Asticcacaulis excentricus CB 48: one gene and its partner. Each later gene encodes a partner of the first gene's protein in a complex. Links are inferred from orthologs where the notes say so. Each region holds a gene or a part of one and is shown on either strand. Other genes may lie near its edges. The genes, in order: ASTEX_RS14225 and ASTEX_RS02115.

The links.
Region 2: the proteins of ASTEX_RS14225 (region 1) and ASTEX_RS02115 are in contact, whole or in part, in a solved structure (PDB 8RP0), measured with the Escherichia coli proteins. The link is inferred for Asticcacaulis excentricus CB 48 from one-to-one orthologs.

Annotation. Positions count from the first base shown.
Region 1 is NC_014817.1:544,124-547,286, reverse strand. What follows is about bases 268-3,109. They hold ASTEX_RS14225 (anthranilate synthase component II), read left to right. Parts: upstream 268-1,312; coding sequence 1,313-1,906; downstream 1,907-3,109. Other genes in these bases: trpC (indole-3-glycerol phosphate synthase TrpC), read left to right, coding at 2,916-3,109; trpD (anthranilate phosphoribosyltransferase), read left to right, coding at 1,899-2,912; ASTEX_RS14230 (beta-galactosidase), read left to right, coding at 268-1,134. Outside these bases: more of ASTEX_RS14230, read left to right, coding at 1-267; more of trpC, read left to right, coding at 3,110-3,163. UniProt on the Escherichia coli protein: Part of a heterodimeric complex that catalyzes the two-step biosynthesis of 4-amino-4-deoxychorismate (ADC), a precursor of p-aminobenzoate (PABA) and tetrahydrofolate.
Region 2 is NC_014816.1:447,982-451,225, reverse strand. What follows is about bases 293-3,215. They hold ASTEX_RS02115 (anthranilate synthase component I family protein), read left to right. Parts: upstream 293-1,018; coding sequence 1,019-2,413; downstream 2,414-3,215. Other genes in these bases: ASTEX_RS02105 (TadE/TadG family type IV pilus assembly protein), read right to left, coding at 2,968-3,215; ASTEX_RS02110 (TadE/TadG family type IV pilus assembly protein), read right to left, coding at 2,414-2,968; ASTEX_RS02120 (S41 family peptidase), read left to right, coding at 293-505. In the rest of the region: more of ASTEX_RS02120, read left to right, coding at 1-292; more of ASTEX_RS02105, read right to left, coding at 3,216-3,244. UniProt on the Escherichia coli protein: Part of a heterodimeric complex that catalyzes the two-step biosynthesis of 4-amino-4-deoxychorismate (ADC), a precursor of p-aminobenzoate (PABA) and tetrahydrofolate.

The DNA of each region.
Region 1 (3,163 bases):
CTGAAAACCCTGCGCTGGGCGTTCCGGGGAGACGGCCGATCGGGCTTCGTTTTCGTGAATAACCATGTGCGCCAGCACGCCACGCCCGCGCATCCGGATACGCGCTTTGAGATTAAACTCAGCGATAAAAGCGTGACCCTTCCGTCGAAAGGCATGACTGTAGAGGAGGGGGCCGCCTTCATCTGGCCCGTCCATTTCGACCTGTCGGGTATTGATCTCCTGTGGGCAACGGCCCAGCCGGTGACGAAGTTCGACGACGGGAAGGGCGACCTTTATGTGTTTGCCACAACTGGCCAGATCGAGCCGGAATTTGTCTTTGACGCACAGGCGATACGCACGATTACGGGGGCCCAAAAGGCCCGGCAGGGGGCTCAGATACGGGTAACGTCCTGCACGGGACGCATCGTTTCCGTCGTAGGCGCTAATGGCAAGAGCGCACGCTTTCTGCTTCTCACCGAAGCGCAGGCGCAAAGCCTGACCACTGTGACGGTGCGGGGCCGTCCGCACCTGATCCTGAGTGCGGCGCATGTCTTTGGAAACACGGAGGGTGGGGCGACGTTCCGTCAAACCGACCCACAATTCAGATTTGCGATTTATCCATATTTATCAAATAATTTAACTTCAAATCTGAAACTAAAATTTGAGCCTTCAAAGGGGCTGTTTCAGAACTGGGGCGCTTTGGCACCGCCGGTAAAATTGTCCGCCGAATGGCAGCTTCTGCGCCAGGCAGGCAGGGCACCGCCGCTGAAGACTTGGGGGCCGCGAAATACACCCATCGTGCCTGAACCGGAAAGTTTCGGCGCTTCGGCCGCATGGACCGTGAAGGCACCGCAAGAGGCACTGAGAGGGGTATCCGACGTCTATCTGGATGTCGATTATCAGGGCGATGTGGCGCGGTTGTTTTCAGGTTCGCAGATGCTTGATGACGAATACTATATCGGGAGGACGTGGCGTATCGGGCTTAAGCGTTATGCCAACAAACTAACGGAGCCACTGACACTCAGCGTCATGCCACTGCGCGAGGATTCAAAAGTCTATTTCGACGCCAGCGTGAAACCACAATTCACGGACGGTCAGGTGGCGCGTATTGACGCGATCCGACTGACGCCCGAATACGAATTGACGCTGAAATAGTCCGGAAGGTGGGCACTCTGAGTGCCCACCTTCCGGCTACACCAATATATCGCATAATATATCTTATGGGAAATTTAGGCATGCTCAAGCGTGAAACCGTTGAAACGTCCGGGCTTTGGGCCATTTCCGTTTGGTTTTTGCGCCGCCTTTGCCTATATCGCTTGCATGGGAGTTGGCCATGATCCTTGTCATCGATAATTACGACAGCTTCACCTATAATCTGGTGCACTATCTGGCGGAACTGGGCGCGGAAACGCAGGTGTACCGCAACGACGCGCTGAGCGTTCAGGACGCGCTGGCGCTGAAGCCAAAGGCGGTTCTGCTGTCGCCGGGACCGTGTGCGCCGGATCAGGCCGGCATCTGTCTGCCGCTGCTGCGTGCGGCCCCCGAAGACCTGCCGATCTTTGGCGTCTGTCTGGGGCATCAGTCGATCGGTCAGGCCTATGGTGGCGACGTCATCCGCGCCAAGACGCTGATGCACGGTAAGACCAGCCAGATCCATCACAAAGACATCGGCCTGTTCAAGGACCTGCCCAATCCGTTCACGGCGACGCGCTATCACTCGCTGGCCATCAAGCGCGAAACCCTGCCCGATGACCTGATCGTCACCGCCTGGACCGATGACGGCGAAATCATGGGCGTCCAGCACCGCACGCGCCCCATCCACGGCGTGCAATTCCATCCGGAATCCATTGCCACCGAAGGCGGCCATCAGATTCTGGCCAACTTCCTGCGTCTGGCCGGTATCGAGAGCCACAACCTCTATGTCTGACGCCTTCAAACCCTTGCTGGCCAAGCTGGCGGACGGTCAGACCCTGTCTGACGCCGACGCCGAAATCTTCTTTTCCGCTTGTCTGCGCGGCGAACCGACCCCGGCTCAGGTGGCGGCTGCCGTAACCGCTATCCGCCTGCGCGGTGAAACCGTCGGCGAAATCGCCGCCTGCGCCCGTGCCATGCGCGCAGCGGCCAAGAGGCTTGATCATCCCTATGACACGGTCGATGTCTGCGGCACTGGTGGCGATGGGCTGCATACGCTCAACATATCCACAGCCGTTGGTTTTGTGGCGGCCGGCGGCGGCCTGAAGGTCGCCAAGCACGGCAACCGCGCCATCACCTCGAAATCCGGCACGGCGGATGTTCTGGCGGCACTGGGCGTCAATATCGACGCCACGCCGGAACAGCAGCGCAAGGCGCTGGAGGAAGCCGGTATCTGCTTCCTGTTCGCTGTGGCGCATCACGGGGCGATGAAACACGTCTCTCCGATCCGGCAGCAGCTCGGTTTTCGCACTATTTTCAATCTGTTGGGCCCCCTCACCAATCCCGCTGGCGCGCGGCGTCAGGTGGTGGGCGTGCCCTCCCCGCGCTTCATCGAGCCGATTGGCAAGGCGCTGGGGCAGCTTGAGGCCGTTCACGCCTGGGTCGTACACGGTTCCGGTCTCGATGAACTGACGACCACGGGCGAAACCGAGGTGGCGGAATGGAAGGACGGCAAGCTGCGCCTGTTCACCATTACGCCCGAAGCCGTGGGTTTGCCGCGCGCGGCGCTGGTCGACATCACGGGCGGTGCGCCGGAACACAATGCCGCCGCCCTGCGTCGTCTACTGGAGGGCGAAAAAGGCCCCTATCGCGATATCGTCATGCTCAATGCCGCGGCGGCCTTCCTGGTCGGCGGCGCGGTGGAGACCCTGCGCGAAGGGCTCGATTACGCCGCCGCCAGCCTTGATGACGGCAAGGCTCTGGCCGCGCTCGATCAACTCGTCACCCTTACGAACACCTAAGACATGTCCGATATTCTGGAAAAGATCGCCACCTACAAGCGCACGGAAGTCGCCGAACGCAAGCCTGCGGCATCACTGTCGGCGCTGGAGGCACGTATCACAAAGGTCAGCGCACCGCGCGGCTTTCAACGCGCGCTGGTGGCCCACAAACAGCCGCACAGCCTGTCGCTGATCGCCGAGGTGAAGAAGGCCAGCCCGTCCAAAGGACTGATTCGTGAGGACTTCGAGCCGGCTACACTTGCGGCGGCTTA
Region 2 (3,244 bases), on another replicon or contig:
GAGCGTCATCAATCTAGGTGAAAACCGCGCGGTGAAGATGACCATTGCACGCTACTACACCCCGTCGGGTCGCTCGATCCAGAAGACGGGGATCGAGCCCGATCTGGAAGTGGCGCAATCGCGCGATCAGGCCAAAGTGATTGCCAATCGTGCCTTTTCGTTCTCGGAAGCCGACTACAAGAACGCGCTGGATGCTGATGAAGGCAAGAAGCGTCAGGAAGCGCACGTGGTGTCCGAAGTGCCGCCGGATTCCTACGATGTCAAAACCGGTGATTTCCAACTGGCGCGCGCTATCGACGTTCTGAACTATGGTGGCGATGTGAAGATGGCGGCGGCGCACCCGCGCGGCCTCAAGCTGGCTATGTCCGATCTGGTCGATACGCCAAGCGAACGCTTTGCCGGCAAAACCAAGGCGGGCCCCGCCAAACCGGCTCCAGCGGCGGCACCGGGTACAGCGACCTCTTCGTCTTCTTCGTCGTCCTCAAGCTCGGCGCAACCGAAGTAAGTCCTAACCCGCCGCCTCGCACCAAGTGTCATTGAAAATGGCCCTTGATATTCCATTCGAGACTGTCTCATGCCACGGACACATATGAGACAGTCTCATGTCTTCAACGGCCAGATGCGATGAGCATTCCCGGCCGTTTGTATAATGTGTTTTAGTGGGGGTTTTAAAATCCGCACACGGGCCGAGCGCGTACAAGGCCCAGCGCTTCCTGAGAAGCGTGACGCACTTTTCGGATTAAAAGCGCGTCAAACCAAACATTCAGAGCGTGATTTCGCTTCAACCCTAACGAAATAAGCTCTGTAAAAAAACGCCCGATGCGTCGCACCGGGCGTCAGGATACATCTCATGGACCTCCATCCATAGGCCACTCGTCATACATGCCAGAGAGTGTCTGACCAAAGAATATGGGACAGACCGGCTTGTGTGGCGAAACCTGCAATCATAATGATCCTCAATGGCTTAACGAGCGAATCAAGTTGCCGTGAGAGTTTAAGCCACCCGCCGTGAACACGAATGACCCGCGCACTGCCTGAGCATCTGTACATATTGTCGCTGCCCTACCGACCGCCCGAAGCCTTTTTCGGCAGCGTGCTGAGGTCGGAACACTGCGCCGGTTTCCTGTCCGATGGCGGCGCGCTGGGGCGCTGGTCGTGGCTGTGTGTGGCACCCGATGAGACAGAGATTTTTGCTTTTGATGACGCGCGCCGCCCGGAAGAGGTGTTGCGCGCGGCCTGCGCGCAGGTGTTGGGTGACACCCATGTTCACGGCGACGCTAGTACGGATTTGCCACCCTTTACCGGCGGGCTGATCGGGCTGGCCGGGTTTGAGCTTGGCCCAAGGCTGGAAAACCTGCCCCTGCGTGCGTTTGAGTTGGGGGCTGAACCGTGGCCCGAACTGGTCTTAATTCGCTTTTCGGCAGTTCTGGCGTTCGACCTGCATCATAAGAGGCGCCTGGTACTGGGGCGCGGCGCAACGGCGGACGCGGCGCGTGAACGGGCCGAGGCCCTGGCGGCGCAGGTCGAAACCGTGGTGTCCATGCCCCCGCCCTCCACCCTGATGGATGGCCCACTGATGAGCGAAACGCCGGACGCAGAGTTTGAGGCGAAGGTTGCGACGCTGGTGGCGCAAATCCATGCCGGAGACCTGTTTCAGGCCAATCTGGCGCGCGGCTGGCGCGGCGCTCTAAAACCCGGCCTCACGCCCGATCACATTTTACAGGCGCTGGCCGAAGCGGGGGCCAGTCCTTTCGGGGCCTTTGTGCGCTTTGGGAATCGCGCCGTGGTATCGAACAGCCCCGAACGCTTTATCCGCCTTGGGGCCGACGGCCGGATGGAAACTCGCCCTATCAAGGGCACGCGCCCACGCGGACACACGCCGCAGGCTGACTCGGCGCTGGGTCGGGAGCTGCTCAACAGTGCCAAGGATCGCGCTGAAAATCTGATGATCGTCGATCTGATGCGCCACGACTTGTCGAAAGTCGCAGAGGTCGGCTCGGTGCGCGTCGAAGCACTGAACGCGCTAGAATCCTATCCGAACGTGCACCATCTTGTGTCCGTGGTAACGGCGCAACTGAAAGCGGGATATATGGCGGCGGATGTGCTGCTGGCCACCTTCCCACCCGGCTCTATTTCTGGAGCGCCCAAGGTGCAGGCGATGAAGGTCATTCAGGCGCTGGAGGCCCCGCGCGGCCCCTATTGCGGCTCGCTGTTCTGGGTCGATGCGTCGGGCGCCATGGACTCGAATGTACTGATCCGCACGGCCGCCTGCGAACGCGATACTCTGGGCCAGTGGCACTTAAGGGTCAGTGCGGGTGGCGGTATTGTCGCCGACTCCAATCCCGCCGATGAACGCCGAGAAACCGAAACCAAGCTGTCCCTGTTCCGAAGAGTGCTGGAACGTGAACTCTAATCAAGGTTTCAGGGGAATGACCGCGCCAGAGCGAGGATGATGGTAGGTTGTGCTTTTGAAGGTTGTTTGTACGGGCAAAAATTTACCGATCGGGGGCGTAAAGTCATAAATGACTTCGGTAATGATTAGGGTTTCACCGGCCGGCAGCTGATCGGTAGTCAGGCCTTTGGTATCAACGGTTGTCGTCCCTTTCCAGTTTTTGCTCGGCGCCGGCGTCCAGTCAGCGGCAATGACACCTGTGGTCTTATTGCGCGTCACGCTCGAAATCCGCATCTGTAAACTGGTCCCCGCGGGAAAGGGCTCAAGAATACTAGTCCCGATCTCAAATATATCGCTTACATTGGCTTGGGTCAGGCTTTCCGATTGCGCGACCAGATCCCCCATAGTGGCCGCGAGATGCGCCGTCTTACGGTTGGCCATAATGCCCAGGCTAAGATCCGCCAGACCCCAGTAGATGACAATAAGGATGGGAGCGATCAGGGCAAATTCCACCGCCGCCGTGCCATTGCGGGCTCTGAGCCCGATATGAAGAGTTTGGCGCAGACGTCTTAGCATCAGAAGGGCTCGTTCTTGAACACGATGATTGAAGAGAGCACGGTCTCCCCGCTGCTCAGAGAACCGAGACCGGGTTTCAGAAATGGCGAGAATACCGGCCAGGGGTAATACGCTCGCACCAGTTGTATCTGACTGCTACCGCCCACCGTATATTGCATGCTGACAAACTTACCGTCGACTATGACATCAGGGGCCTGGCTCACCATCTGAAAATTGGTGAAAGTGCGGACATCGACGCGAAGCTTAGATTTACAGTCCGAGCCTATCCATGCCATT